Regions from separate parts of the Kitasatospora sp. NPDC051164 genome, predicted to be linked through region 3. Evidence: riboswitches for the same ligand, from Rfam matches in the RefSeq annotation. Region 3 holds a riboswitch; each other region holds the start of a gene.
What was found. A riboswitch is a leader RNA that binds a small molecule or an ion and turns the genes downstream of it on or off. The one in region 3 is predicted to bind cyclic di-AMP.

Region 1: it holds a riboswitch for cyclic di-AMP, as region 3 does, so the genes downstream of both, ACIBEC_RS36695 (LysM peptidoglycan-binding domain-containing M23 family metallopeptidase) here and ACIBEC_RS41605 (M23 family metallopeptidase) in region 3, are expected to answer to the same signal.
Region 2: it holds a riboswitch for cyclic di-AMP, as region 3 does, so the genes downstream of both, ACIBEC_RS07560 (NlpC/P60 family protein) here and ACIBEC_RS41605 (M23 family metallopeptidase) in region 3, are expected to answer to the same signal.
Region 4: it holds a riboswitch for cyclic di-AMP, as region 3 does, so the genes downstream of both, ACIBEC_RS16335 (transglycosylase family protein) here and ACIBEC_RS41605 (M23 family metallopeptidase) in region 3, are expected to answer to the same signal.

The regions. Positions count from the first base shown of each region.
Region 1 covers NZ_JBITFB010000031.1:102,593-109,912, reverse strand. Annotated here, with positions in the region: partial or broken gene ACIBEC_RS36705 (helix-turn-helix domain-containing protein) at 55-486, opposite strand; gene ACIBEC_RS36700 (DHA2 family efflux MFS transporter permease subunit) at 526-2,037, opposite strand; cyclic di-AMP (ydaO/yuaA leader) riboswitch at 2,350-2,530, shown strand; gene ACIBEC_RS36695 (LysM peptidoglycan-binding domain-containing M23 family metallopeptidase) at 2,533-3,525, shown strand; gene ACIBEC_RS36690 (DUF2470 domain-containing protein) at 3,827-4,546, opposite strand; gene ACIBEC_RS36685 (RidA family protein) at 4,669-5,079, opposite strand; gene ACIBEC_RS36680 (IclR family transcriptional regulator) at 5,138-5,890, opposite strand; gene ACIBEC_RS36675 (sugar kinase) at 5,922-7,097, opposite strand.
Region 2 covers NZ_JBITFB010000004.1:107,407-114,726, reverse strand. Annotated here, with positions in the region: gene ACIBEC_RS07570 (NYN domain-containing protein) at 1-1,061, shown strand, start outside; gene ACIBEC_RS07565 (NlpC/P60 family protein) at 1,262-2,299, shown strand; cyclic di-AMP (ydaO/yuaA leader) riboswitch at 2,637-2,790, shown strand; gene ACIBEC_RS07560 (NlpC/P60 family protein) at 2,801-3,934, shown strand; gene ACIBEC_RS07555 (NlpC/P60 family protein) at 4,161-5,207, shown strand; gene ACIBEC_RS07550 (hypothetical protein) at 5,414-6,436, shown strand; gene ACIBEC_RS07545 (glycosyltransferase 87 family protein) at 6,494-7,320, opposite strand, start outside.
Region 3 covers NZ_JBITFB010000044.1:42,410-49,729, forward strand. Annotated here, with positions in the region: gene ACIBEC_RS41585 (SpoIIE family protein phosphatase) at 1-2,256, opposite strand, end outside; gene ACIBEC_RS41590 (TetR-like C-terminal domain-containing protein) at 2,351-2,917, opposite strand; gene ACIBEC_RS41595 (alpha/beta hydrolase) at 2,995-3,822, opposite strand; gene ACIBEC_RS41600 (YiaA/YiaB family inner membrane protein) at 3,991-4,281, opposite strand; cyclic di-AMP (ydaO/yuaA leader) riboswitch at 4,478-4,636, shown strand; gene ACIBEC_RS41605 (M23 family metallopeptidase) at 4,649-5,482, shown strand; gene ACIBEC_RS41610 (hypothetical protein) at 5,546-6,421, opposite strand; gene ACIBEC_RS41615 (GNAT family protein) at 6,464-7,036, shown strand; gene ACIBEC_RS41620 (sensor domain-containing protein) at 7,247-7,320, shown strand, end outside.
Region 4 covers NZ_JBITFB010000009.1:272,236-279,555, forward strand. Annotated here, with positions in the region: gene ACIBEC_RS16320 (MazG family protein) at 1-19, shown strand, start outside; gene ACIBEC_RS16325 (SDR family NAD(P)-dependent oxidoreductase) at 22-447, opposite strand; gene ACIBEC_RS16330 (cytochrome P450) at 714-2,180, shown strand; cyclic di-AMP (ydaO/yuaA leader) riboswitch at 2,432-2,599, shown strand; gene ACIBEC_RS16335 (transglycosylase family protein) at 2,605-3,504, shown strand; gene eno (phosphopyruvate hydratase) at 3,761-5,047, shown strand; gene ACIBEC_RS16345 (septum formation initiator family protein) at 5,248-5,724, shown strand; partial or broken gene ACIBEC_RS16350 (DUF501 domain-containing protein) at 5,696-6,229, shown strand; gene ACIBEC_RS16355 (Ppx/GppA phosphatase family protein) at 6,382-7,317, shown strand.

The sequences.
Region 1 (7,320 bases), on a different contig from region 3:
CCTGGAGGAAGCCCCGCAGGCCGCTTGATCACACAATCGCGGACTCTACGAAACTCGGGGCAGCTCACGGCGCCCGTCGGCTCGGGCCTGGGCCGCGAACGGCCGGTACCGGCCGTTCGCGGGGTGCCGGTTGCGCCGTATCTCGCGGCTGATGGTGGAGGGGCTGCGGCCCAGCTCGGCGGCGATCGCCCGGATTGTGGCCTTCTCCCGGAGCCGGTCGGCGATGTGAATGCGCTCGTCCTCCCGCAGGTAGCGGGACGCGCCACAGGGCGGCAGCACCGGCCTGACCGGTGCTGCCGCCCTGTTCTGACCGGAGGCGTTCCGGCCGTTGCGCCATCGCTTGCCCGTGCGGAGGTTGATGCCGACCGCACGGGCGGCTTCCACATAGCCGGCACCCTGCTTCACGAGCCGGAAGTATTCCTCCCGCTCACGCGTCAGCTTGCGACGGCCCTGCCCCGTCCGCTCCTCGCGGATCTCGAAGGTCATTGCACTCCCCAGCTGGGGTGTTGCAACGATCCCTAGAACTCAAGGACCGGTGACGGGGCCCTCGTGCGTGTGGACGTGGCCCGGGTCGAGCGGCGGGGTGGTGCCGCAGGTCCACGCGCAGTCCGGCTCGGCCACCAGGTGGTCCTCGGGGGCGAGGACGTTGCCCCGGACGGTGGCGAAGGCGATCAGCCCGCCGCCGGCCAGCAGGCCCGCGCAGATCAGCATCGCGGTGTGGAAGGCGGAGTCGACCGCGGACGGCACGCGGTAGGCGTCGCCGCTCAGTCCGGCCAGGGCCGGGAGGGCGGCCACCGCGAGCAGGCCGGCCGCGCGGGCGGCGGCGTTGTTCACCCCGCTCGCGATGCCCGCGTGCCGGACCTCGACGGCCGCCAGCACGGTGGCCGTCAGCGGCGCGACCAGCAGCGTCATGCCGCAGCCCATCACCGTGACGGCGGGCAGCACGTCCGCCCAGTAGGAGGAGCCCGGGCCGATGCGCAGCATCAGCAGCACCCCGGCGGCGCACAGCAGCGGGCCGACGGTGAGCGGGATCCGCGGGCCGATCCGCTTGCCGAGGCGCCCGGCGCGCGCCGACAGCCCCAGCATCAGCACCGTGATCGGCACCAGCGCGAAGCCCGAGACCAGCGGCGAGAACCCGGCGACGATCTGCAGTTGCACCACCAGCAGGAAGAAGACGCCGCTGAACGCCGCGTACACGCAGAGGGTGACCAGGTTCACGGCGGTGAACAGCCGGGAGGAGAACAGGCCGAGCGGCAGCATCGGATCGGGCGCGCGGCGCTCGACGGCCACGAAGGCGACGCCGAGCACCACACCGATCAACCCGCTGACCCAGACCACGGCGGACACGCCCTCCCCGGCGGCGGTCAGCGCGTAGGTGATCGCGCCGAGGGCGAACGCGGCGAGCACCGCGCCGAGCACGTCGAAGCGGCCGGTGGCGCTCTCGTCCCGGCTCTCCGGCACGTACCGCGTGGTGACCGTGATCACGGCGGCCGCGAGCGGCAGGTTCAGCAGGAAGATCCAGCGCCAGCCCGGGCCGTCCACCAGCCAGCCGCCGAGGAAGGGGCCGACCGCGGCCGACACGCCGCCGAGGCCCGACCACAGCCCGACCGCGGCCGAGCGGTCGTCAGGGTCGAAGACGGCTTGGAGCATGGCGAGCGAGCCGGGGGTGAGCAGCGCCCCGCCGATGCCCTGGACGGCGCGGGCGGCGATCAGCACCTGGATGTTCGGCGCGGCGGCGCAGGCCGCGGAGGCGGCGGCGAACCAGACCACGCCGATGAGGAAGACCCGGCGCCTTCCGTACCGGTCGCCGAGCGCGCCGCCGAGCAGGATCAGGCCTGCCAGGGTGAGCAGATAGCCGTTCAGCGTCCACTGAAGGGACGCCAGGGAGGCGCCGAGATCGGCGCCGATGCGGGGCAGGGCGACGTTCACCACGGTGCCGTCCAGCATCGCCATGCTGGAGCCGAGCACCGTCGCCAGTAGTACCCAGCGACCCTGCGCGGTGCCCAGGCGCAGGGTGCCGGCCTCGGAAGTGGCCACGGCCCGATCCTGCTCCCCGTGAGGCCCGCGTGACAAGGGTCACCGGCGGGTGTGTCGGTGGTGTGCGGTGCGTGAGCGGACGACCGCGCAGTGCCGTCGATGTCGGCGCAGGGTCGTGGATCAGTGGCGCGGGGTGAATGGATCGCATGCGCACCGTGCAGCGGATCATTCGGAGAGTCACTGCGCCCCGGGGGATGGTTGCCGATTCAAGAGATCGACATTGCTTCACCCGAACGGATGGGTTTTAGTTCAGCGACCGCCCGGCCAGTCCGGACGGATCCACCGGGTGGAACGCCGAGTCCTGCCGCTTCCCGGTGGTTCGAACTGAACTCTGTACGGCAGGAGCGGGGGACCCACAGGTAAGTCGCCGGACCGGAAGTTCGCGCCTCAGGGCGCGGCGTCCAGGGCCGGCTTGGGGTGAAGCCGCGCATGCGGCCGGGCAACTCCAGCCCGAACCCGACAGCTCACCTCGCAGGCGTCGGAGAGGAAACTTCCATGCCTGCTCAGGCTCGTCGTATCGCCCTGCCCCGCGCCGCCCGCATCGGCATCGCCACCGCCGTCACCGGTGTCTCCTTCGCCCTCCCGCTCGTCACCGCGATGAGCGCCCAGGCCCACACCGCCCCGGTCGCCCCGGCCCCGCAGGCCGCCGCCTCCACCACCGCCGCCGACGCCGCGCCGGCCCAGGCCGCGCCGGCCCCGGCCGCTCCGGCCGCCGCGCACGAGAGCTACCGCGTCGTCAGCGGCGACACCCTGTCCAAGATCGCCGACGCCAAGCACGTCGAGGGCGGCTGGCACGCGCTGTACGAGCAGAACCGCTCGGTCGTCGGCGCCAACCCGAACCTGATCTTCCCGGGCCAGCAGTTCGCGATCGCCGGCCACGCCGCCGCGCCGTCCGCGGACGTCGCCCCGGCCAAGCCCGCCAAGCCGGCCGCTCCGGTCACCCAGGCCGCTTCGGCCGCCAAGCCGCAGGCCCAGGTCCAGGTCAAGACCGAGGCCGCCAAGCCGGCCACCCAGGTGCAGACCCAGGTTCAGACCGCCGCTCCGGCCCAGGCCGTGACCGCCGCTCCGGTCGCCGCCGCCTCCGGCTTCGTCGCGCCGCTGGCCCACCCGGTGCTCGGCGAGGCCTACGGCGTGGCCGGCTCGATGTGGGCCTCCGGCCACCACACCGGCCAGGACTTCGTGGCCTCCACCGGCACCCCGCTGCGCGCCGTCGCCAACGGTGTCGTGGTCAAGGCCGGCAACGGCGGCGCCTACGGCAACGAGGTCGAGATCAAGCTCGCCGACGGCCACTACGCCCAGTACGCGCACCTGTCCGTGATCGGTGTGAAGATCGGTCAGACCGTCACCGTCGGCCAGCAGCTCGGCCTCTCCGGCGCCACCGGCAACGTGACCGGCCCGCACCTGCACTTCGAGATCCGCACCGGCCCGGAGTACGGCTCGGACATCGACCCGGTCGCCTACCTGCGCGCGCACGGCGTCGCGCTCTGACCCTGTCGGGGTTTCAGGAACCACCGCTGCTGCGGAGCGAATCGATCCTCCGGGATGGTCATGTCGGGTGACCGCTCGACCGGGTGATCGCCGTGCAGTGGACATGGGCGCGGGACACGCCCAGGCCGGCCCGGCTCGCGGGATTCAATTCCTCGCGAGCCGGGCCGGCCGCTGCCGTTTTCGGGGTCGGCGGTTCGTTTTCGGGGCGGGGTCGGGGTGGGATCGGGGTGGCGTTCGCGGTGCGCCGGTGGTGGCCCGGGCGGTACGTGAGGAGGACGCGGCCGGGCGGTGAGCCGGCGACTCAGCTGCGGTGGGCCGGTTGACCGTACCGGGCGGCGGCCAGCAGGTCGTGCATCCTGTGGCCCAAGTCCTCGGTGTCGCGGGCCGGTTCGGGGAAGACCAGGCGGACGTCGCGGTGGCCGTCGGGGTGGTCCAGGCGCAGCACCAGGCCGTGGCGGTCCAGGGCGAGCGGGCGGACGTCCGGGTTCCGGGCGAGCAGCACCGGGTCGAGCAGGCGGGTGAGGACCTCGAGTGCGTCGGCGTGGTCGTCGGCGAAGTGGGTGAGCATCGCGGCCTCGTGGCGGGCCATCGGGTCGGGGGCGGCGAGGGCGAGGTCGGCGGCGGTGACCGCGCCGGTGCCGTACGGGGTGGCGAGGACGGCGTGGGCGACGTCCACCCGCAGGTGGACGCTGAGGCTGTCGTCGGCGAGGTGGGCCAGGTGCAGCCGGCCGGCCAGGGTGAGGCGGGCGCGGACGCGGTCGCGGACGGCGACGGGGGCGACGTCGGTGACATCGAGGACGACGGCGAGGCCCTCGGCGGCGTGGGCCGCCGCGACAGTGAGCGGGGTGTCCAGCGGGGCGCGCAGCCGCAGGCGGGAGCCGTGGGCGGAGACCGGGCCGTCCAGGTCGTGCTGCTCGCCCAGGGCGCGGACGGCGAGCGAGGAGGTCGTGCTGAGCAGGCTGTGGATCCGTTCGGCGGTGGTGGGCTCGGGCACCTCGGTGTCGCCGGTTGGCAGGCTCATGGACGGACCTCCAGATAGTTAGGTGAGCCTAACCTAATATTGCTGGCGAAGCGTGGCAAGCAGGCCTCGGGGAATGCCGAGGGCCCGGACGTGCGGTCCGGGCCCTCGGGTCGGCTGGATCGTCAGGCGACGACGGCCTGGGCGTCGATCTCGACCAGCATCGGCTCCTGCGGCAGCTCGACGAAGACGGTGGTGCGGCAGGGCTTCACGCCGCCGGGCTTGACGTTCTCCTCGATGAACTCGGCGTAGACCTCGTTCATCAACGGGAAGTCCGCGCGCTTGGTGAGGTAGACGCGGAACATCACCACGTCCTCGATGGTGGCGCCACCGGCCTCGACGATGGCCTTGACGTTCTCCAGGGTGCGCCGCGTCTGCGCCTTCACGTCGCCGCGGTGGAGGTACTCGCCGGTCGCCGGATCCTGCGGGCCCTGGCCGGAGACCTGCAGGATCGGGCCCTTGCGGATGCCCTGGGAGAACATCCAGGCGGGGGCGGGGGCCCCGTCGGTGCGGATCTCGATCTTGTCGGAGGACATGGGGGTTCCTTGCTCCTTGGAGTTCTCGGCGGCTGCTTCGGACTGTCGTGATGATCCGTCAACTGTGGTCGAGTAGGCCGCCGCAGTCGGCCGACACCGCGCGGGCGGTGGCGAGCAGCTGCGGGAGGAGGTCCAGGACCTGCTCGTACGGGAGGACGACGTCCGGGACGGAGATGGAGGCGGCGGCGACGACCCGCCCGCTGGCGTCCCGGACGGGTGCGGCCACGCAGTTGATGAAGGCCTCGTGCTCGGCGTGGTCCTGCGCCCACCCCTGGGCGGCGACCTTCTCCAGCTCGGCGAGCAGCGCCCCGGGCGTGATGAGGGTGCGTTCGGTGTGCGGGGCGAAGTCGATCCCGGCCACCACCCGGCGCCGCTCGGGCAGCGGCAGGTCGGCCAGCAGCACCTTGGAGACCGCGGCGCTGTGCAGGGCGGCGCGCAGACCGATCCGGGAGTACATCCGCACCGGATGGCGGGAGTCGAACTTGTCGATGTAGACCACCTCGCCGCCCTCGTACGCGGCCAGGTGCACGGTCTGGCCGGTGGCGGCGTTCAGCTCGGCCAGGTGCGGGGCGGCGATCCGGCGAATGCCGCGCTGCTCCAGAGCCAGACCGGACAGGGCGAAGAGGCCGGCGCCCAGGTGGTAGCGGTAGGCCGCGTCGCGGTAGACGAATCGTTCATCTTCGAGGCTCTGGAGCAGCCGGAGCACGGTCGTCTTGTGGACGCCGAGCACCTCGGCGAGCTGGTCGAGGGAGCGTTCGCCCTCGCCGAGCTGGGCCAGGATGCGCAGGGCGCGGGTGACGGTCTGGCTCATCGTGCTCCGCTTCGAGGGCTGGGGTGGCTACTCATCGGGCCCAGGCCCGGCCGGCGGGCGGCGTTCGGTCGGTGGGCGGTGCTCCGTTTGTGGGGTGCGGGCGGTCGGAGGGGTGCGGGCGGTCGGCCTTGTGGGCGCCGTCGGTGGGCAGGGTCGGGCCGGTGATGCCGGCCGCGGTGACCCGGGTGGCGGCCCAGTCGGCGGCGGAGGCGTCGAGCAGTGCCGTCACGACGGCGGCGGGCGGCAGCTCGGCCTGGTCGCCGTGGGCGGTCAGCGCGCAGGCGGCGCTCAGGTGGCCGAGCCGCAGCCGGCGGCGCTGGTCCAGGCCCCGGACGGTGCCGGCCAGGTAGCCGGCCGCGAAGGCGTCGCCCGCGCCGGTGGCCTCGACCACCTCGACGGCGAGGGCCGGCTCGGTGACCGCCGTGCCGTCCCGCTCCAGGGCAATGACGTGCCGGTCGGCGTCCTTGACCACGAGGGTGGCGGGGGAGGGGAAGCGGCGGCGCAGGGCGGTGGGGTCGCCGGTGCCGAAGGCGGCCTGCGCCTCGTCGGCGCCGAGCAGCAGCAGGTCGGCGGCGTCCAGCAGCGGCGGCAGTACGGCCGGGTCCCGGTCGTGCCAGAGTGAGGGGCGCCAGTTGAGGTCGAAGCTGACCAGCCGGTCCGGGCGGCGGTCGGCGAGCAGGGCGCGCAGCAGGGCGAGGCAGTCGTCGGAGAGCGCGGCGGTGATGCCGGACAGGTGCAGCAGACGGGCGCCGGCCAGCAGTGCGGCGGCGGCCGGGTCGGCGAGCAGTGCGGGGGAGAGCGCGGCGGCCGCGGAACCGCGCCGGTGGTAGTGCAGTCGGCTGCGGCCGGGGCCGAGGTCGTGATCGTGGCCGGTGGTGCCGCCGACCTCCTTGAGGTAGACGCCGGTCGGGCGGTGTGGGTCGACCGCGACCGCCGAGACGTCCACGCCGCGGGCGGCGACCTCGGCGACGAGCCGCCGACCGAAGCCGTCGTCGCCGACCCGGCTGACCCAGGCGGTCGGCACGCCGAGCGCGGTCAGTGCGCCGGCCACGTTGGACTCGGCGCCGCCGACGGCGAGCCGGAAGTTCTCCACCGACTCCAGTGGGCCCGGGCGGTCCGGGAGCAGGACCGCCATCGACTCGCCCACGCACACGGCCGTCGGGGGAGGACCCGGGCGGGTCGGGCCCGGGGTGTCCTGTCGCGGCATGTGCTGGGCTCCTCGTCTGCGGCCGTTCCGTCGGGTGCGGGCCGGGACTCCTGAACGTGGGTCGGGTTCGTTGAGCGTGGGTCAGTTCCGTTCGGGGTGGGTCTGGGTGGGTCGGTCCCGGTCGGCCTGGGACGGTTCCGTTGACCGTGATCCGGCGCCGATGCTAGAACCGTGCTGCCAGCATGTGCAACCCTCGTTGCGCATGTTGCAACATGGCAAATGG
Region 2 (7,320 bases), on a different contig from region 3:
TGGAGTCGGGCAGTGTCCCGGGCGCCGCCGATCCGATGGACGTCGCCGCCGCCGCCTACCTGGTGCGTTCGGCGGGCTGGAGCCGGCTGGTCGCCGAGGTCGGCGAGGAGGTCGAGCGGGCAGGCGCCGAGGACGCGGCCGCGGAGGCGGCCCGGCTCGCGGAGAAGCTGCAGGCCGAGCTGGCCGAGGTGCGGGCCGCCGCACGGGCGGACCTGGAGCGGCAGCGCGCGGAGTTCGAGGGCGTCCGGCGGGAGGCCGAGTCGCTGCGCAAGAAGGTGCGGTCGCTCGAGAGCGACACCCGCCGGGCGCAGGCCGAGGCGCGCCGCCTGGCCGGGGAGCTGGAGGCCGCGAAGGCGCAGGGCGCGGCCGAGCGCAGTGCGGCCGAGACCGAGGCGCGGCGGCTCAAACACCGAGTCTCCGAGCTGGAGAACGCCGCCGAGCAGGGCCGCCGGTCGGCCCGCGAGGGGCGCAGCGTCGAGGACATGCGGCTGCGGCTGCTGCTGGACACCGTGCTGCAGTCGGCCCAGGGGCTGCAGCGGGAGCTGGCACTGCCGGTCTCCCAGATCCGCCCGGCGGACCTGGTGGAGGCGGTGGTGCCGGGGGCGGCCTCGCCGCACGACGTGGCGCGGCGCGGGCTGGCCGAGGACGACCCGGCGCTGCTGGACCAGCTGCTGGCGATCCCGCAGGTGCACCTGGTGGTGGACGGCTACAACGTGACCAAGACCGGCTATCCGACGCTGCCGCTGGAGCAGCAGCGGATCCGGTTGCTGGGCGGGCTGGCGATGCTGGCCCAGCGCACCCAGGCGGAGGTCACCTGTGTGTTCGACGGGCAGGACCTGGACGTTCCGGTGATCATGGCACCGCCGCGCGGGGTCCGGGTACGGTTCAGCCGGACCGGGGAGACCGCGGACGAGCTGATTCGCCGTCTGGTGCGGGCCGAGCCGCAGGGCCGTCCGGTGGTGGTGGTCTCCGCCGACCGGGAGGTCGCGGAGGGCGTGCGGAAGGCGGGCGCGCGCCCGGTCGCCTCGGTGCTGCTGCTGAACCGGCTGGCCCGGCCCTGAGCGCGGGCCGCGTAGGATGACTCCTGGTCAGCCTTGGGTCCGTGGTGGTGTGCGGGTCCGGTGAAGTCGGTGTGGGAAACAGAGTTCACGCCTTCGGGGGAGTGGCAAAGCGGATAGATCCGCACTAGGGTCTGGCGTCAAACCTATTTTCCGGAATCTCATCCAATCGGGTGAGTCCGTTGGAAGAAGGAGCCGGTCCCTTGGCCTCCCACCGCCGTCCCAAGCAGCCGAGCCGCGCGCGGGTCTCCGTGCTCACCGCGGCCGCTGCGACCGCGGTCGCACTCTCCGCCCAGGTAGCCGCGCACGCCGCGCCGCAGCCGAACAAAACGGACGTCAAGGCGCAGATCGACCAACTCCAGCAAGAGCAGGAGCAGGCGGCAGAGAAGTACAACGGCGCCACGGAGCGGGCCACGCAGCTGCGCAAGCAGGCCGACCAGCTGCAGGACCAGGTGGCCCGCGGCCAGGAGCAGATGACCCAGCTGCAGGCCGGCCTGGCCGAGGTGGCGGGCGAGCAGTACCGCACCGGCGGCATCGACCCGTCCGTCCAGCTGATGCTCTCCTCCGACCCGTCCGGCTACCTGGAGAAGGCCTCCACCGTCCAGCAGGCCAGCACCACCCAGGCGGAGGCGCTCAAGGGGCTGCTGGACCAGCAGCGCCGGCTGGACCAGGAGAAGACCGAGGCGGCCGCCGTGCTGGCCTCGCTCGACACCACCACCAAGGACCTGAACCAGGCCAAGGCGGACGTCAACACCAAGCTGAAGGCCGCCCAGGACCTGATGAACTCGCTGAGCGCCGCCGAGCGCACCGCGCTGAAGGCCCAGCAGGCGCAGGACGACCGGGCCTCGCGCGGCAGCGACCGGGTCGACCTGAGCAGCCTGCCGCCGGCCAGTGGCTACGCGGCCGTGGCCCTCGCCAAGGCGATGAGCAAGCAGGGCTCGCCGTACGTGTGGGGCGCCACCGGGTCGAGCACCTTCGACTGCTCGGGCCTGATGGTCTGGTCGTACGGCCAGGCCGGCGTCTCGCTGCCGCGCACCTCGCAGGAGCAGGGCCACTACGGCACCGCGGTGCCCGGACTGGCGGCGGCTCAGCCGGGCGACCTGGTCATCTACGGCCCCGACATGCACCACGTCGCGATGTACATCGGCAACGGCATGGTGGTCCACGCGCCGCACACCGGTGACGTGGTGAAGGTGATGAAGGCCGACGCGATGCCGATCAACACCATCCGCCGGGTCTGACGGCCCGACACGCCGAAGGGGTTCGCCCGAGCCCTGTGATCCGCGCCACCCCCGACCGGGGGTGGCGTTCGGGTTTTCGACCGTTTCGCGAGCATCGGGTGAGACCTGATCAGCCTTGCGTGGGGCGGCGGTTACCATCGGTCATTTTCACAAAAGAACTTGGGTAATCTTCCGTCTTTTTTCTGACAAGGATTTGAACCGATCACGGTTCAGTTACTAGGGTCATGCACCGAGCCATCGCAGTGTCGATCACCCAGCCGGGGTGGCGGCGGTGGCTACCGTCGAGTTCGCGAGGCAGCGGGGCAGGTCGAAGCGACTGCCCGACAGGGGAGCCCAGTAGTCGGGGGTGCTGCGCAGCGGAGCCGGGGAACCACGTTCCTCCGGGGTGAATCGGCGCCAGGTCGGCCGCTGGAACGGCCGTGAGGCGTCGTAGGGCATGCTTCCGGCCCGAACCCGTCAGCTCACCCGGTAGGCGGACGTAGGAAGAAGGAGCCCGCCTTCGTGGCGTCCCATCGTCGTCCCAAGCCAGCCGGCCGCGCCCGTGTCTCGATCCTGACCGGTGTCGCCGCCGCAGCCGTCGCCCTCTCCGCGCAGTCCGGCGCCCACGCCGACCCGCAGCCGACCAAGGACCAGGTCAAGGAGCAGGTCGACCAGCTCAACGAGCAGGCCGAGGTGGCGACCGAGCAGTACAACGCCGCCCAGGAGAAGCAGCAGACGCTGGAGAAGCAGGTCTCCGGCCTGCAGGACCAGGTGGCCCGTCAGCAGGACCAGGTGACCGATCTGCAGGGCGGCCTCGCCGAGATCGCCGGGGAGCAGTACCGCAACGGCGGCATATCCCCGACCGTCCAGCTGATGTTCTCGTCCAGCCCGGACAGCTTCCTCAACCAGGCCGGTGCGCTGAACCAGGCCGGCGACACCCAGAAGAACCAGCTGAAGGTGCTCCAGGAGCAGCAGCGCAAGCTCGACCAGGACCGCACCGAGGCCCAGGGCAAGCTCGCCGAGCTGGAGTCGACCACCCAGCAGCTGAAGGCCTCCAAGGACGAGGTCCAGAACAAGCTGAAGGCCGCCCAGGACCTGCTCAACACCCTGACCGAGCAGGAGCGCCAGGCGCTGCGCGCGGCCGAGGAGAAGGCCGCCGCCGACGCCAAGGCCCAGGCCGACGCCGCGGTCAAGGCCCAGCAGGCCGCCGACCGCGCCTCCCGCGACAACAGCCGCACCGACCTCTCCGCGGGCTCGGCCCCGGCCCCGGCCTCGCCGGTCGCCAAGCCGGTCGCCCCCGGCAGCTCGCGCGGTGCCGCCGCGCTCTCCGCCGCCGCCTCCAAGGTCGGCAGCCCGTACGTGTGGGGCGCCACCGGCGCGTCCTCCTTCGACTGCTCCGGCCTGATGGTCTGGGCGTTCAACCAGGTCGGCGTCTCGCTGCCGCGCACCTCGCAGGAGCAGGCGCACGCCGGCACCCGGATCGGCAGCGACCTGTCCCAGGCCCAGCCCGGCGACCTGCTGATCTTCTTCGGGGACGCCCACCACGTCGGCATCTACGCCGGCAACGGCCAGGTGCTGCACGCGCCCAAGCCGGGTGCCTCGGTCCGCTACGAGGCCGTCACCAACATGCCGCTGACCAGCATCGTGCGGGTCTGATCCGTACTCGGCGCTTCCAGGCCCGGTCTTCCTCCACGGAAGGCCGGGCCTGCGGCTTTTCCGGCGGCTCGGGCTGATGTCCGATTACGGGTCAAATATTCGGGTCCGGAGGGGTTTGGACTCGCTTGCCCGGACTCGCTAACGTCTGCCACCGGACTCCCGCTCGACGACCGCCCGCAGTGGGGCGGCGGCGGGGCCGCGCCGCAGGATTGGAGCCGCTGCCACCATGTCCGTGCACCGCCGTTCCCAACTGCTCGTCCGTGCGCTGGTGCTGACGGCGGCGGCCACCACCGCGCTCGGCATGGCGACCGGCGGCAGCGCCCACGCCGCCCCCGGCAGCCCGGACCCGGCCGACCGCAAGGACGTCAAGACACAGGTCGAGCAGCTCTACGACGAGGCCGAGCAGGCTTCGGAGAGGTACAACGCGGCCCAGGAGGCCCAGCGGCGGCTCCAGGGGGAGACCACGATCCTGCAGGGCGAGATCGCCGTCGCCCAGGACCAGCTCAACGAGCTGCGCGGCGACCTGGCGACCGTGGCCGGGGCCGAGTACCGCGGCGGCGGGATGACCCAGACCGCCCAGCTGATGCTGTCCCCCGACCCGGAGGACTACCTCGCCCGCGCCCGAACCATGGGCCAGGCGACGCAGCGGCAGCAGGAGACGCTGCACGAGCTGGTCACCCGCCAGCGCCGGCTCGACCAACGGCGCGCCGAGGCCGCCGGCAAGCTCGCCGAGCTGGACCAGACCCGCCGCTCGCTCGCCGACAGCAAGCAGCAGATCCAGCAGCGGCTGACCACGGCACAGAAGCTGCTCAACGGCCTGGGTGCCGTCGAGCGGGCCAGGATGACCGCCCAGGACGCCCGGGACGCCGAGCAGCGCGCCACCCGCGGCACCGACCGGCTGGACCTCGGCTCCGCCCCGCCCGCCTCCGAGCGCGGGGCCGCCGCGCTGGCGGCCGCGGTCCGGATGGTCGGCGCGCCGTACGTTTACGGGGCCACCGGGCCCCGTGCGTTCGACTGCTCCGGTCTGATGTACTACAGCTGGCGGCAGGCCGGAGTGACCCTGCCGCGCACCTCGCAGGCCCAGGCGTACGCCGGCCAGCGGATCAACCTCTCCGAAGCGCGACCGGGAGACCTGGTGATCTTCTACCGGGACATGCACCACGTCGGCATGTACGCCGGCGGTGGCGTGATCGTGCACGCCCCTTACCCGGGCGCCAAGGTCCGCTACGAGAGCGTCAACGCCATGCCGGTCTCGGGGGTGGTCCGGCTCTGAGCACGTCGCCGCCCGGCCCCCACGACCCCCACCCGATAGCGGGCCCCCACGACCCCCACCCGACGGACAGGACCCGCCGCACGCTGTCCCGGCGGGGTGCGCTGCTGCTCGCGGCCGGCGGGCTGGCCCAGCTGTCGCTGCCGCCGGTCGCCCCGGCGGCGGCACCGGCCCGCCAGGCGGCCGACCGGCGCGGCGAGGTGGCGGCGGTGCTGGCGGAGCGGGCGCGCTCGCTGCCGGCCCGGTCGGGGCTGCCGGTGGCCGAGGCGGCCTACCGCAACCTGGTGCTTGCCGGGGGCGGCGGGCCGGACCGGCTGACCGCCGCGGCCGACCTGGCGGTGCGGATCGCCGACTACGACGACTACCCCGTGGTGTACCCGCGCCGGATCGAGCTGGCCCGGGCCGGGGACGGCTGGCGGGTCGAGCGCGAGGAGAGCGCGAGCGGGCCGCCGGCGCCGTGGGACTTCGGCGCGGGGCGGTCGACGGCCGGCGCGCGCTGCCTGGTGCTCGGGTCGGCCGACGGCCCCGACCCGGCCGGGCTGGTCGCGGTCGGGGACCGGGCGGTACCCGCCGTCGAGGAGGTCTGGGGCGGCGCCTGGCCCGGCCGGCTGCTGCTCGAACTGCCCGGTACCGAGGAGCGGTTCGCCCGGCTGCTGGAGGGCGACCCGGCGGGCTGGGCGGGCATGGCGGCGGTCACCGTGGCCGCCCCCGGCGCGCCCCGGCACACCCCGGCGGACCGGGTGCTGGTCAACCCCGAGGCGTACGGACGGCTCAGCGACTTCGGCCGACAGGTGGTCATCACGCACGAGGCCACCCACGTCGCGACCAGGTCCGACACCCGGGCCTGGACACCGCTGTGGCTCTCCGAGGGCGTCGCCGACTGGACCGCCTACCGCGACTCCGGCCGCGTCCCGCGGCAGATCGCCCCCGAGCTGGCCCGGGACGTCGCCGCCGGGCGGTTGCCCGCCGACCTGCCCGCCGACCGGGACTTCGCCGCCGGCGCCACCGGCATCGCCCAGGCCTACGAGCAGTCCTGGCTGGCCTGCGAGCTGATCGCGGGCCGCTACGGGCCGCAGCGGCTGGTCGCCTTCTACCGGGCGGTCGGCGCGGCCGACGGGCAGGGCGAGGACCGCGAGCGCCGTACGGACCGGCTGCTGCGCGCCGAACTGGGTATCGGCCTGGCCGAGTTCACCCGGCTCTGGCTGGACGAGGTGGCGGCGCTGAAGGACTGAGGCCCGGTGCCCCCCGGGGGCGACGGCCCACTCGGTGCCGAGCAGCGGTGCCGCTGCTCAGCGCCGCTGCTCGGCCGGCGTCCCCGGGTGGTCGATGCCGTCCAGCAGGTCCTGCTCGTACGCGATGCCCGGGCGCACCGGGTAGCCCGAGCCGGGCAGCGCGGCAGGCTCGCGGTCCAGCACCACGGTCGCGGGCAGCGGCGTCTCGCCGCGGGTAGAGCGCCAGAGCCGGACGCAGGAGAGCACGGCGGCGGACAGCAGCAGCAGGTTGCGCGCGGCCAGCACGGTGATCGCGCCGGGGTCGCTGGCCAGGACCTGGGTGAACATCGTCGGGAACTCGACCAGCGTCAGAGGGCAGGCGATCAGGATCAGCAGCGCCACGGGCCGCTGGCTGGTGCCGCGTACGGTCAGGCAGACCGCCGCGACGCCGATCAGCCAGACCAGGTACTGCGGGCTGATCACCCGGCTGGTCACCACGAAGATCAGCAGCGCGCACAGCGCCGCGTCGTACATGGTGGCCGCGTTGCGGCGCTTGGAGGTGAAGCGCCACAGCAGCAGCCAGAGGAACCCCAGCACGGTGCCGGCCATCATCACCTTGCTGATCACGCTGACCCACGGTCCGAGCATCTCGGGGGAGCCGTAGTTCATGGTGACCTTGCCGTCCCAGCCCCCGGCGATCCGGGCGAAGTGCAGCGGCAGCGCGCCGACCGACTCGACCTCGATGCCGCGGTCTTTCTGGAAGGCCAGGAAGTCGAAGGCGCCGTTCATGCCGGCCGCGAGCAGGAAGCCGATCGAGACGGCGGTGGCCCCCGCCAGCGTCCAGGAACGGCGGGTCCGGCGGCCGGAGGGGGTGCCGATCAGGCCGAGCAGCGGCCAGACCTTGA
Region 3 (7,320 bases):
GGGCGTCGTCCGATGCAGGAGCAGCAGCGCCACGTCGTCCGGCCGGGACCGCCGCTCGGTCACGTTCAGGGTGAGCAGGTCGGCCAGCCGCTCCAGCGCGGGCGCCGGACCGATCCGCCCCGGCCCGGTCTGCCGGGCCCACAGCTCCAGCCCGCCGAGCATCCGCTGCACCGACTCGTCGTAATCCTCCTCGCGGTCCTCGACCAGCCCGTCGGTGTACGCCAACAGCGTCTCGCCGGCCGCCAGCCGCTCGACCGCCAGCGGGTACGGCCGCTCCGGGGCCACGCCCAGCGGCGGCCCGCCCGGCAGGTCCAGCTCGACGGCCCGGGCGCCGGCGGTGATCCGCACCGGCGCCGGGTGGCCGGCCCGGGCCGCCGTCAGCTCGCCGTCGGCCGGGTCCAGGGTCAGGTAGAGGCAGGTCGCGAACAGTTCGGTGTCCAGCTCGGCCAAAAGCCGGCTGGTGCGGGTCAGGGTGGCGGCCGGGTCGTGCCCGTCCGTCGCGTACGCCCGCAGGCCGCTGCGCAGCTGGCCCATCACGGCGGTCGCCTCGGCGTTGTGCCCCTGGACGTCGCCGATCACCAGCCCGACCCGGCCGTCCGGCAGCCGCAGCAGGTCGTACCAGTCGCCGCCGATCTGCATGCCCTCGGTGCTCGGCAGGTAGCGGGCGGCGCTGGCGATCCCGGGCAGCCGGGGCAGGGTGCGCGGCAGCATCGCCCGCTGCAGCTCGGTGGCCCGGTGGTGGTGGGTGTCGTACAGCCGGGCCCGCTCCAGGGACTGCGCGAGGATGCCGGCGAAGGCCGCGTACAGGGTGCGGTCCTCGCGGCTGAACACCCGCTCGGCGGCGAAGGTGATCAGGCAGGAGCCGACCTGCTGCCCGGAGGCGACCAGCGGCAGCACCGCCCAGGCCGCCGGGGTGAGCGGGTCGTGCCGGGCGCGGGCGGCGGAGGGCTCGCTGAACAGCGGGGCGGAGCGGGCCGGCGAATGCTGCATCACGGCCTCGGACAGGTCCGCCAGCCGGGTGAGCTCGGTGCGCCGCGGGCCCCCGTACACGGTGTGCGAGACGGGCAGCAGCCGGCCCTCGTCCACCAGGTCGAGGACGATGCCGGCGGCGCCGAGGGCCGGCCGGGCGATGTCGGTGACCGCCGCGGTGACGTCCCGGACGGTCACCGCCCGCGACAGCACCCGGGTGAGCGCCAGCAGCAGCGCCGTCCGGGCGGTGGCGGGCGAGCTCCCCTCGTCGGTCGGCGGCCGCTCCCGGTGACCGACGTCCGCGAGCAGCCCGGCGATCCGCACCGGCCGCCCGTGCACGTCCAGCATCACCTCGCCGGACTCCTCCACCCGCGCCACCTTGCCGCCCTGGCGCTGCACCCGGTAGCCGATCCGGTAGTGCCCGCCGGCGGCCAGCGCCTCGGCCAGCGCGGCCTGCACGTCCGGCAGGTCCTCGGGGTGGACCAGGCGGTCCAGCTCGGGGGCGGCGCCGTCCGGGGAGACCGGCCGCCCGGCCACCCGGAACGCCGCGGCGTCCCAGTAGCTCTCCCCGGTGACCAGATCGCGCTCGAACGCGCCGTGCCCGGCGGCCCGGACGGCGAGCGACAACAGCGGATGGGCCGACCCGGCGGGGCGGCCGTCCGCCCCCTCCGGCACCGGGCCGTCGGATAACCGGACGCCCTGCGGTGAGCGGGCGCCCTGCGGGAGCCGGGCGTCCGCGGCGTGGTCGAGCAGGTGGTCGATCCGGTGCGCGCAGGCCTCCGCGATCGTCTCCAGGACGTCCATGTCACGGCGCGGGACGGTGCCCCGGTGGGCCAGCGCGAGCGCCAGGACACCGACCGGCCGCTCGTCCACCACCATCGGCAGGGTGATCACGGTGACCATCCCGGTGCCCATGCCGGCGTTCCGGTTCGGGTAGTCGATGCCGGTGTGCTCCGGGCTGAGCAGGTAGGGGCGGCGCAGCCGCAGGGCCATCGCCGCGGGTAGCTCACCGGCCGGATCGACCACGCCGTAGCGCTCGTGCGCCCGCTCCGGCAGCCCGTGCGAGACGGTCAGCCGGAGCATCCCGGCGGCATCCGGCAGGTAGAGCGCGGAACCCTCGCCGGTGATCCAACTCGGGCCCTCGGCCAGGACGGTGCCGAGCAGTTCGGCGGCGCTGGTGCAGCCGAGCAGCAGGCGCACACAGCGCATCGCACTGCGCGTGGTCGAACCGCTGAGCGGGGTCCGGCGCTGGTCGGGAGTCCGGCTGTCGTCCTCGGAGGGGGGCACTGATTCTTAATACCCCATTTCCCCGGACGGTGGAGGGTGACCGAGCCGCCGCACCGGCCCCCGCCCACCACGGCCTGCGCACCTGGTCGGGCCGCTACGCCGGCCAGGTGCGCAGGCCGGTGGTGAGGGCGGTGATGAGGCGGTCCTGGGTGGTGGTGAGGTCCTCGGCGAGTTGGAAGGCGCCGGCGGTGGTGAGGGAGGCGAAGCCGTGGGCGAGGGAGCGGACGGTGCGGGCAGCGTGGATCGCCTCGGAGCCGTCGAGGCCGTACTCCCGCAGGACGGCGACGATCACGCCGACGAGCCGGGCGGCCGCCCGGGCCAGGTCGTCGTCGGACTGCGGGGCCTGGGGGAGGGCGTTGTAGCGGTGCGGGCGTTCGGTGGCGTACGCGTGGTAGGCGCGCAGGACGGTGGCGACGGCGTCGTCCCCGCTGCGGCCGAGGGCGGCGTCCGCGAGGCGGTCAGCCAGTTCCTCGGTGACCCGGACGGCGATCAGCTGCCGCAGTTCGGCGAGGCCGCCGCTGACGTGCTTGTACAGCGAGGGGGTGGCGACCCCGGCCCGGGCGGCGACGGCGGCCAGGGTGAGGGCGTCGGCGCCCTGTTCGTCGATGAGGGCGAGGGCGTGGTCGACGACCTGGTCGGGGGTCAGTCCTACGCGGGGCATGGTTTCGGCTTCTCCGTACGGAAGTCGGGCGACGGGTCGGGTCGGACGGCGGCTCGGTCGGGCGGCCGGGCCGGCGGTCAGGCGAGTTCGGCGAGGAAGGGCAGCAGGGCGTCCGCGGTGGCCTGCGGGTTGTCGGCCATCGGGTAGTGCCCGGACCCCTCGATCATCGCCTTCCGCGCGCCGAGTGCCGCGACCTGCCGGTCGGCGACGAGTTCCGGCTTCGGGAAGTCGGGGTCCTTGCTGCCCATGACCACCAGCGCCGGGCACCGCACGGCGGCCGTCCAGCCGGCCGGCGACGAGTCCCCGGTGACGTATCCGCGGGTGGCGGTCTTGCGGCCCGGGGTGCGCAGGGCGGCGACCAGTCCGTTCACGTAGCCGTCGAAGTCGGCGGGCTTGGCGCCGGGGAAGGCCATCCGGCGCAGGTAGAAGCCCCAGAAGGCGGGCCAGTGGACGAGGGCCGCGCTCATCAGGCGGAGGGCGCCGCGCATCAGGGCGCCGGGCTGCGGGTTCTCGACGAACGCGTCGATCAGGACGATCCCGGCGATCCGCTCCGGGGCGTCCCCGGCGGCCTTGACGACCGTCGCGCCGGTGTAGGAGTTCCCGGCGAGGACGGCGCGTTCGATGCCGAGGTGGTCGAGCAGGGCGAGGACGTCGCCGGCGATGGCGGCGGGGCCGTAGTCGTCCCAGGCGATGGAGGATTCGCCGAAGCCGCGCAGGTCCATGGTGACGACGCGGTGGCCGGCGGCGACGAGCAGCGGGCGCAGGTGCCGGTACGCGGCCCGGCTGTCGAGCATTCCGGGGAGCAGGACGACGGGGGTGCCGTCGCCCTGTCGGGTGTCGTCGAAGGCGATCCGCCCGCCGGGGACGGTCAGGTACTGGGTGTCCGGGCTGATGGGGGCGTTCATGGTGGGCCTCCTCGGTCCTTCGCTGCGACATCGGCGCTGCTGCCGATAGCCATAAAGCTAAGGCTAATAGCCTTAGCCGTCAAGCCTCCGGCCGAAGAGAGTCTCGAAGGAACTGTCGAAGAGGGCGTTGAAGAGGGCGTCGACGGGAGAGGGGAAGGCCGGCTCGCCTCAGATCCCCTCGGGCTTGAACGGGTCGTGCTCGCTGAGCAGCTTCTCCAGCCGGGCCTGGTCGACCCGGCTGACGATCTCGTTCGACTCGTGCCGGTCCCGGATCACCTTCGCCAGGGTGAAGGAGGAGGTGACGGTGTAGAGGAGGCCGATCCCGAGGAATGCCCGGGTCCACCCGCCGACCGGCAGGTAGGCGATCCCGACGGCGAGGGCGGTGCCCGACAGGGCGAAGGAGAGGATGGCCTGGATGTAGTACGCGGCCGTCGTGCGGTTCTGCATCGGTGCGCTCATGGCGTCAGGATGCGGCCGCCCGGCCGGGCCGCACATGAGTAGGAGTACTCAGATGGGGTGCTCGTATGAGGGGTCGTTCGTTGACGTCCGATCACTCGCTCCACTGCCGTCCCGGACGGATGGCTTGGAATCAGGGCGTCCTAGGATTAACGTTTGATAACGCAGCGCGGTCGTCAACGCCGTTCCCAGACGGCACCGTGCGCCGTCGCCTAATCCCGCCGACCGGCCTCCGGGCAGGTCAGGGAGCCGGGGAACCATGTTCCTTGGGGTGAATCGGCGGGGCTCCGGCCCGGCCGTAGGAGACCTTCCTGCTCCGAACCCGTCAGCTAACCCGGTAGGCGCGAAGGAAGGAAAGGAGCGCGCCTCCGTGGCGTCGACGCACACCCCGGCACACCCGGCCGGCCCCGCAGCCGGTACCCAGCTCCTCGACCACCCCGGCGCGGACGGGCCCGAGGCCCTCGGCCCGGAGGCCGAGGCCAACCGGCACCGGATGCCGCGTCAGACCCGCGGCGCCTCCCCGCTGCTCGGCGTCACCGCCGTCGCCGCCACCCTCGGTGCCACCGGCTTCGCCTCGGCCACCCCGGCCGTCGCGCCCGCCGTCGAGGCCCCCGACGAGACCCCGGTCGCGCTCGCCGCCGACCCCGGCCTCGCGCTCGCCGCCCGCATCCAGCAGCAGGCCGACAGCCAGCGCACCGCCGCCGAGGAGGGTGCCCGCGTGCAGGCCGCGCAGGAGGCCGAGGCCAAGGCCGCCGCCAAGGAGGCGGAGGCCAAGGCCGCCGCGACGGAGGCGGAGGCCAAGCGCGCCGCCGCCCTCACCCTCCCGGTGAAGGACTACCGGCTCTCCGCCCACTACGGTCAGAGCGCCCGCTACTGGGCCAACCTGCACACCGGCCTGGACTTCGCCGCCGACACCGGCACCCCGGTGTACGCGCTCGGCCAGGGCACCATCACCTCGGCCGGCTGGTCCGGCTCGTACGGCTACCGGATCGTCGAGACCCTGCCCGACGGCACCGAGATCTGGTACTGCCACCTCTCCTCGATCATCAAGGGCTCCGGCGGCGTCGCCTCCGGCCAGCAGATCGGCAAGGTCGGCGCGACCGGCAACGTCACCGGCCCGCACCTGCACCTGGAGGTGCGCCCCGGCGGCGGCGCCCCGGTCGACCCGGAGCCCTGGCTCCAGCAGCACGGCCTCAACCCGTAACGGACACCCGAAAGCCCCCGGTCGCACGCTCGGTTCGAGCGGCCGGGGGCTTTTCGCGGCGTCTCACTCCTCCGCGGGCAACTGCGCCACGTACGCGTCGATCTCCTCCTGGCCAGGCTCCGGCGCCAGCTCGGGGAACTCCGCCACCAGCAGCCGCGGCAGCCCCGGCACCGTCCACTCCCCGAACAGGTCGAGCGCCGCGTCGACCGCCGCCTCCTCGAACTGCCCGAAGTCACCGGCCAGCTCGTCCGGCATCGGCCGCCCGAGCGCGGTCAGCTCGGCCAGGTTGCGGTAGCTGCGCCGCATCAGGCCCTGCTCCAGCAGCCGCCGCGCGCCGTCCGTGGCCATGCCGACCGACAGCACCCGGCCCGGTCCCCAGCCCCGCTCGTCCGGCTCGTCCAGCCAGCCGGCCGGCACCAGCGACTCGTACGCGGCCAGCCGCTCCTCCTCCGGGAGCTCGCCGAAGCCGGTCAGCCAGTGCCGCACCGCCGCCTCGTCCGCGACGTCCACCCCGTACGCGTGCAGCAGCAGCGCGTACAGCCGGGGCCAGGTCACCAGGTCGGCGCGGCGCAGCAGTCCGGCCGCGACCTCGCCCTGCCACTCGGCCTCCGCGTGCAGCCGCTCCTGGCGCTTGGCGTTGAGCCGCCGGACCGCCCGCTGGTGGTCGATCAGCAACCGGACCGCGTCGCCGTACGCGAGCGGGTCCTCCTCGGGGGTGGGTTGGACGTACAGGTGGAGCCGCTCGTACAGCAGGTGCTCCACCGCGTCGGAGGTCAGTTCGGGCCAGCCGTCGTGCATCCTGCCCTCGCCCAGCTCCAGCAGCGCCAGCACCGCGCGCAGCGGCGCCTCGGCCACCGGCGTGCGGCCCTGCTCGGCCGCCCAGGCGAGCAGGTCGGCGGCCCTGGTGCGCGGGGCGAGTCGCAGGTCTTCGTCGTTCATAGTCCGAACGGTAGCCTCCGGGGGCCGGTAGGGTCGGCCGCCATGGTCCCCGTACGACTCACCGGCCCCCGGCTGGCCATCCGCGAGTACCACCACACCGACGGCGACGTGGACGCGCTGCACACCCTGTTCGGCGACCCGGAGGTCACCCGCCACCTGCCGTTCGAGCCGTACGACCGCGAGACCTGCGCCGACCAGATCGAGCTCTACCTGGAGGAGGCGATGGCCGGCGAGCGGGACACCTACCGGCTCGCCGTCACCAGGCTCGCCGACGCCGAGGACCCGCAGGACGCGACCCCGATCGGACACGCCGCACTCACCCTCGGGAAGCACCGCGCCGCCGACCTGGGCTGCGTCCTCGGCCGCGATTTCCGGGGCCGAGGCTACGCGGGCGAGATCACCGGCCTGCTCTGCGACTTCGCCTTCCACACCCTGGACCTGCACCGGCTGACGGCCTCGGCCGAGGTGGGCAACACGGCCTCCGCCAAGGTGCTCACCCGACTCGGGTTCCGGCTGGAGGGGCGGGCCCGGCACGACCGGCTCGAGAACGGCGTCCGCTCCGACTCGCACCTCTTCGCGCTGCTCGTCGACGAGTGGCCGGGCCCGACCGGCTGAACCCCCACGGCGCGCCCGTGTGGCCAGGGAGACCGGCGGGCCGGGGGACCGGGGGCCGGGGGACCGGGGGCCGGGGGCCGGGGGCCGGGGGGTTAACCCCACCCCAGATCCGCCAGGCCTCCGGATGCCGCCGCGACCTGCGGTCCGGCCAGACTGGACGACGTCAGCGAGCACGAACGACCGTCAGTACGAGGGGCCGGGGGCCGGAACATGAGCAGCAGCCGAAGCACACGGGACCACGAGTGGGACGTCCTGGACGGTCACGGCGACGACCCGCGCCCCGC
Region 4 (7,320 bases), on a different contig from region 3:
GGAGCCGGACGGGGAGTAGGCTCAGGCCGCCGTGGCGGTGCTCTCCATCGGGCGCCGCTGCGGCGGGACGAGTTCCCCGATGGCCTCGCCGACGAGGACGACGAGTTCGGCGAGGCGTTCCAGGTCGAGGTGGTCGGGCAGGTCGGCGAGGGAGACGATCCGCTCGCCGTCGGGTCCGGCGACGGCGAAGAGGTCGATCGGTCCGAGGTGCTTCTCCGCGGTGTCGACGAGGGCGGCGACGTCGCTGGGGCGGCGGATGTCGCCGGAGACGCCGACGACGGGGCAGCCCGGCCGGTCGAGTTCGGCGGCGAGGTCCTCGGCGATGCCGACGTGCTGGTCGGCGATCAGCATTCCGGCGGCGCCGGCCGCGGCGAACCGGCGGGCGAGGCCGGCGCCCGACCCGCCGTCGAGTACCGCGATGACGACGACTGACCCGCTGACCCGCATGGTCTGCTCCTCCCTGTGGGCGACACCGCACCGGCGCCCACGCGTACTGCGGAGGATCGTAGGCAGGTCCTGACCCTCCGCAACAGGGATTACCCCTCAGGTGACCAGGCTCACGCCCGGCGTCCGGCCAAGAGCTTTCCAAGAGCTGTCCACGGACCGTCCACGGGTCGTCCACGGAGCGTTGGCGCGCCCGTCGCACGCCGTTGACGCGGGGGTCGCGAGCCGTTGAGGAAGGGGGGCGCGCACCCACCGGATACGGTCGACCCATGCCAGCTCAGCCCGACTCCGCCCGGCCCGCCGCCGCGCCGTCCGACGACCCCGCCCAGCCCGCCGCCGCGCAGCCGGCCGCCGCGCCGTCCGACGACCCCGCCCAGCCCGCCGCCGCGCAGCCGGCCGCCGCGCCGTCCGACGACCCCGAGCAGCCCGACGCCGCCGCTCCGCAGCTGTTCACCTGGGAGTTCGCCACCGATCCGTACCCCGCCTACGCCTGGCTGCGCGAGCACGCCCCGGTGTACCGCACCAAGCTGCCGAGCGGTGTCGAGGCCTGGCTGGTGACCAGGTATGCGGACGCCCGGCAGGCGCTCGCGGACAGCCGGCTGTCGAAGAACCCGGCGCACCACAGCGAGCAGGCGCACCGCACCGGCCGGGTGGGCATCCCGGGGGAGCGGCAGGCGGACCTGATGACGCACCTGCTGAACATCGACCCGCCGGACCACACGCGGCTGCGCCGACTGGTGTCGAAGGCGTTCACCCCGCGCCGGGTGGCCGAGTTCGAGCCGCGGGTGCAGCAGCTCACGGACCGGCTGATCGACGGCTTCGCGCAGCGCGGTTCGGCGGACCTCATCCACGAGTTCGCCTTCCCGCTCCCCATCTACGCGATCTGCGACCTGCTGGGCGTGCCGGCCGAGGACCAGGACGACTTCCGCGACTGGGCCGGCATGATGATCCGCCACGGCGGCGGCCAACGCGGCGGCGTGGGGCGAGCGGTGAAGCGGATGCGGGCGTACCTGCTGGAGCTGATCCACCGCAAGCGGGCGGACCTCGGGGACGACCTGATCTCGGGTCTGATCCGGGCGAGCGACCACGGCGAGCACCTGACCGAGAACGAGGCCGCGGCAATGGCCTTCATCCTCCTCTTCGCCGGTTTCGAGACGACCGTGAACCTCATCGGCAACGGGATGTACGCGCTGCTGCGCAATCCGGGGCAGCGCCGGTCGCTGCAGGAGTCGGTGGCGCGCGGGGAGCACGCGCTGCTGGAGACGGGGATCGAGGAACTCCTGCGCTACGACGGGCCGGTGGAGATGGCGACCTGGCGGTTCGCGACGCGGTCGCTGACCATCGGCGGGGTGGACATCCCGGTCGGTGACCCGGTGCTGGTGGTGCTGGCCGCCGCGGACCGCGATCCGGCCCGGTTCGCGGACGAGAACACCCTGGACCTGGCGCGGACGGACAATCCCCACCTGGGGTTCGGGCACGGCATCCACTACTGCATCGGCGCCCCGCTGGCCCGCCTGGAAGGGCGTGCCGCCCTGGCCACACTGCTTTCCCGGCTGCCCGATCTGCGGCTCGCGGAAAGCCCGGAGAATCTGCGCTGGCGCGGCGGTCTGATCATGCGTGGACTGCGGGAACTTCCGGTCGAATTCAGTCCGGAGAGTCGCTCCCCGCATACGCCCCTGCATACGCCTCCGCATACGCCTCCGCATACGCCCCCGACACCCCTTATGCGCCCCTGACAAACTGACACAAGATGACGAAACGCCGGGCGACACGCTGACGGAACGTCGCCCGGAGTCCTCCGGTTCAGGTGTGAACGCCCATCAATCCGGACATAGCGGCGCCGTTGGTAGGCGATCGGGCACGCGCCGTAATTTCTGTGTGATATCGGTGATATGAGCTTGTGATTGGTCTGAGGATCTGTCTACTCTCCCTGGAGTTCGCAGCTGCGGACCTCGTGCGCGGAACGCCGAATCCTGCCCGCCGCGTCACGGGAAACCGACCAGAACCCTGGGCAGGGGCGGGGGAACCAGGTTTGTTGCCGTTTCCCACGGCTTGGGGTGAAGCCGCCTGAGCGGAATCGTTTCCGCGTACGGCGGCCGGGCCACCTCCCGGTCCGAACCCGACAGCTCACCTCGCAGGCGTGCGGAGAGGGACCTCTTCATGCTGTTCGTTGGAACCGGTCGTCACCGCCGTCGTACCCAGACCGAGAAGGCCATCGCCGTCGCCGGTGTGGCCGGCGTCGGACTCGCGATGCCTCTCCTCACCGCCACCGGCGCCTCCGCCGCACCGGCCTCCGCCTGGGACTCCGTCGCCCAGTGCGAGAGCGGCGGGAACTGGGGCATCAACACCGGCAACGGCTTCTACGGCGGCCTGCAGTTCACCTCCGGCACCTGGAAGGCGTACGGCGGCACCGCGTACGCGCCGCAGGCCAACCAGGCCAGCCGGGCGCAGCAGATCTCGGTCGCCGAGAAGGTGCTCGCCTCGCAGGGCCCGGGCGCCTGGCCGGTCTGCTCGAAGAAGGCGGGCCTGAGCAAGGGCGGTGCCCCGGCCGCGGTCGACACCTCCTCGGACGCCAAGCCGCAGTCCGCCCCCGCGCAGCAGGCCCAGAAGCCCGCCGCCAAGCCGGCCCAGAACCCGGCTGCCCAGAAGCCCGCCGCGCAGAAGCCCGCTCAGAAGCCGGTGCAGCAGGCCGCCCCGCAGCCGCAGCCGCAGGCCCACGGCCTCTCCGGCCAGGGCGGCTGGGACGCGGACGCGAAGGTGTACTGGTACCAGAACAACGGCGCCTGGTACTGGACCAGCCACCAGAGCGTCTACCAGCAGTACGCGGGCCACGCCGCCGCGCAGCAGTACGCCCCGCAGGCCGCGCAGCAGCAGTACGCGCCGCAGGCCGCTCCGGCGGCCGGCCACGACTACACCGTCCGCGACGGTGACACCCTGTCGACCATCGCCGCCGCGCAGGGCGTGTCCGGCGGCTGGCACGCGCTGTACGAGCAGAACCACGGGACCGTCGGCGGCGACCCGAACCTGATCCTGCCCGGCCAGGTGCTGCACCTCGGCTGAGCTGACGTGTGAAGGCCGACGCGCGAAGGGGGTTGGGCCCGCCGGCCCCCTTCGTCCGCATTCGCCCACTTCAGTGGGACAAGCTGGGACAAGCAGGTGAACTACTGGTGGGTAGCGGGGCCACACGCTGAGACGAGACCGAGGCGGACGTGGCCCCCGGAGCCTGGGCGGCTAGGCTCTGGTCCGTAACGACTCCGCAATCGTCCTGCTGACAGCACCACCGTCAGCCGGACCTGCTTCCGCAAGGAGATGCCTCGTGCCGTCCATCGATGTCGTCGTAGCCCGTGAGATCCTCGACTCGCGCGGCAACCCCACGGTCGAGGTCGAGGTCGGCCTCGACGACGGCAGCACGGGTCGTGCCGCTGTCCCGTCGGGTGCCTCCACCGGCGCCTTCGAGGCGCTGGAGCTGCGCGACGGTGACAAGAACCGCTACTTCGGCAAGGGCGTGGAGAAGGCCGTCCTGGCCGTCATCGAGCAGATCGGCCCGGAGCTGGTCGGCTACGACGCCACCGAGCAGCGCCTGATCGACCAGGCCATGCTGGACCTGGACGCCACCCCGGACAAGTCCTCGCTCGGCGCCAACGCCATCCTGGGCGTCTCGCTGGCCGTCGCGCACGCCGCCTCCGAGGCCAGCGACCTGCCGCTGTTCCGCTACCTGGGCGGCCCGAACGCGCACGTCCTGCCGGTCCCGATGATGAACATCCTCAACGGTGGCTCGCACGCGGACTCCAACGTCGACATCCAGGAGTTCATGATCGCGCCGATCGGCGCGGAGTCCTTCTCCGAGGCCGTCCGCTGGGGCGTCGAGGTCTACCACACCCTCAAGGGCGTGCTGAAGGAGCGTGGCCTGTCCACCGGCCTCGGTGACGAGGGCGGCTTCGCGCCGAACCTGGACAGCAACCGCGAGGCCCTGGACCTGATCACCGAGGCCATCCAGAAGGCCGGCTACGTGCCCGGCCGTGACGTCGCGCTGGCCCTGGACGTCGCCGCCTCCGAGTTCTACGAGGACGGCGCCTACCAGTTCGAGGGCAAGGCGCTCACCTCCACCGAGCTCATCGAGTACTACGCCGACCTGGTCGCGTCGTACCCGCTGGTCTCCATCGAGGACCCGCTGGACGAGTCGGACTGGGATGGCTGGAAGGCCATGACCGTCAAGCTGGGCGACAAGGTCCAGCTGGTCGGCGACGACCTGTTCGTCACCAACCCGGCCCGCCTGGCCAGGGGCATCGAGACCGGCACCGCCAACGCGCTGCTGGTGAAGGTGAACCAGATCGGCTCGCTGACCGAGACCCTGGACGCCGTCGAGCTGGCCCAGCGCAACGGCTACCGCTGCATGATGTCGCACCGCTCCGGCGAGACCGAGGACGTCACCATCGCCGACCTGGCCGTCGCCACCAACTGCGGTCAGATCAAGACCGGTGCCCCGGCCCGCTCCGAGCGCGTCGCCAAGTACAACCAGCTGCTGCGCATCGAGGAGATCCTCGACGACGCCGCCGAGTACGCCGGCCGCGGCGCCTTCCCGCGCTTCCGCTCCGCGGAGTAACAAACACAGTCGCTCCGCGGAGTGACAAGCGCAGTCGCGCTGCGGAGTGACAAGCGCAGTCGCTCCGCACACCAGTGAGCACGAGGGCTGCTGAGCGCCAGCCTGACCGGTGCCCCGCCTTTCACCCCGTAGGGTGGACGGCGGGGCACCGTCGCGACCAGGAGGGGATACGGGAGATGGCAGGCTGGAGGATCCCGGGCTTGGCGGCCCGGCCTCGGTTCACGAGCCGGGCGACCGTCCTCGTCCTGGTGCTCTGCTCGCTGGTGGCGATCCTCGCCTACCCGACGCGGCAGTTCATCTCCCAGCGCGCCGAGATCTCCGCCCAGCGGGCGAAGGCCGACCACGCGCGCCAGCAGGTCGAGCAGCTGCGCCGGGACAAGGCCCGCTGGCAGGACCCGGAGTACGTCAAGGCGCAGGCGCGCGCCCGGCTGCACTACGCGGTGCCGGGGGAGACCCCGTACATCGCGGTGGACCCGGCGGGCCAGGCCTCGGCCAAGCCCTCCTCGTCCGCCGCCGGCGCCCCCGCCACCGGTGTGGCGACCGGTCAGGCGATGGCCGCCAAGCCCTGGTACACCAGCATCTGGGACTCGGTCGACGCCGCCGACGTCGCCGCACCCGCCACCCCCCTTCCGCTCCCACCGTCCTCCGTTGGAGACACCTCCCCCCATGACCACTGAGAACCACCCCACCGTCTCCGACGCCGACGTCGCGGCCATCGCCGCCCAGCTCGGCCGGGTGCCGCGCGGCCTGCGCGGCGTGGCGCACCGCTGCCCCTGCGGCAACCCGGACGTCGTGGAGACGGCCCCCCGCCTGCCGGACGGCACGCCGTTCCCGACGCTGTACTACCTGACCTGCCCCAAGGCCGCCTCGCTGATCGGCACCCTGGAGGCGGACGGCGTGATGAAGGACCAGAGCGCCCGGCTCGCCGAGGACCCGGAGCTGGCCGCCGCCTACCAGAAGGCGCATGAGGACTACATCGCCCGGCGGGACGCGATCGAGGTGCTGGAGGGCTTCCCGAGCGCCGGCGGCATGCCGGACCGGGTGAAGTGCCTGCACGTGCTGGTCGGCCACTCGCTGGCGGCAGGCGAGGGCGTCAACCCGCTCGGCGACGAGGCGATCGGCATGCTGGAGGACTGGTGGGCCAAGGGCCCGTGCGTCTCCCCGGCCGAGGTCCAGGCCGCCGGTGAGCGGGTCGCCCGCAACCGCGCCAAGGAGCAGGACCACGAGGCCGTGATCGCCGCCAAGCAGCAGAAGACCGCCGAGCGCGCCGCCAAGAAGCGCGCCGCGGATGACGTCGCGCCGGACGCCGAGGGGCAGCAGGAGTCGCAGTGACCATGACCCGCGTGGCCGCGATCGACTGCGGCACCAACTCGATCCGGCTGCTGGTCGCCGACCTGGACCCGGAGACCGGGGAGATCACCGACCTCGACCGCCGGATGATGGTCAACCGGCTGGGCCAGGGCGTGGACCAGACGGGCCGGCTGCACCCGGACGCGCTGGCCCGCACCTTCGCGGCCTGCCGGGAGTACCAGGAGATCATCTCGGGCTTCGGCGTCGGCCCGGAGCGGGTCCGCTTCGTCGCCACCAGCGCCTCCCGGGACGCCGAGAACAGCGACGAGTACGTCAAGGGCGTGCGCGACATCCTGGGCGTCGAGCCCGAGGTGGTGAGCGGCGAGGAGGAGGCGCGACTCTCCTTCCTGGGCGCCACCAAGGAGCTGACCGGCGACCAGTTCCCGGCCCCGTACCTGGTGTTCGACCTCGGCGGCGGCTCGACCGAGTTCGTGCTCGGGACGGACGACGTGCAGGCGGCGCGCTCGGTGGACATCGGCTGCGTGCGGCTCACCGAGCGGCACTTCGGCGGCGCCGAGCTGCCCTCCGCGGAGCAGATCGCGGAGGCCCGGGCGCACGTGCGGGCCGAGTTGGACAAGGCCGAGGAGGTCGTCCCGCTGACCGGTGCGGCCACCCTGGTGGGCCTGGCCGGGACGGTCACCACGGTGTCCGCGATCGCCCAGGGTCTGTCGGACTACGACTCGGAGGCGATCCACCATTCGCGGGTCAGCCGGGAGCGGGTCGCCGGGATCGCCCGCGAGCTGCTGGCCGCGACCCACGCCGAGCGCGCGGCCATCCCGTCGATGCACCCGGGCCGGGTGGACGTGATCGCGGCCGGGGCGCTGGAGCTGCTGGAGATCATGGAGCGGACCGGTGCCGCCGAGGTGGTCGTGAGCGAGCACGACATCCTGGACGGGATCGCCTGGGGTATCGCCAGCTGACCT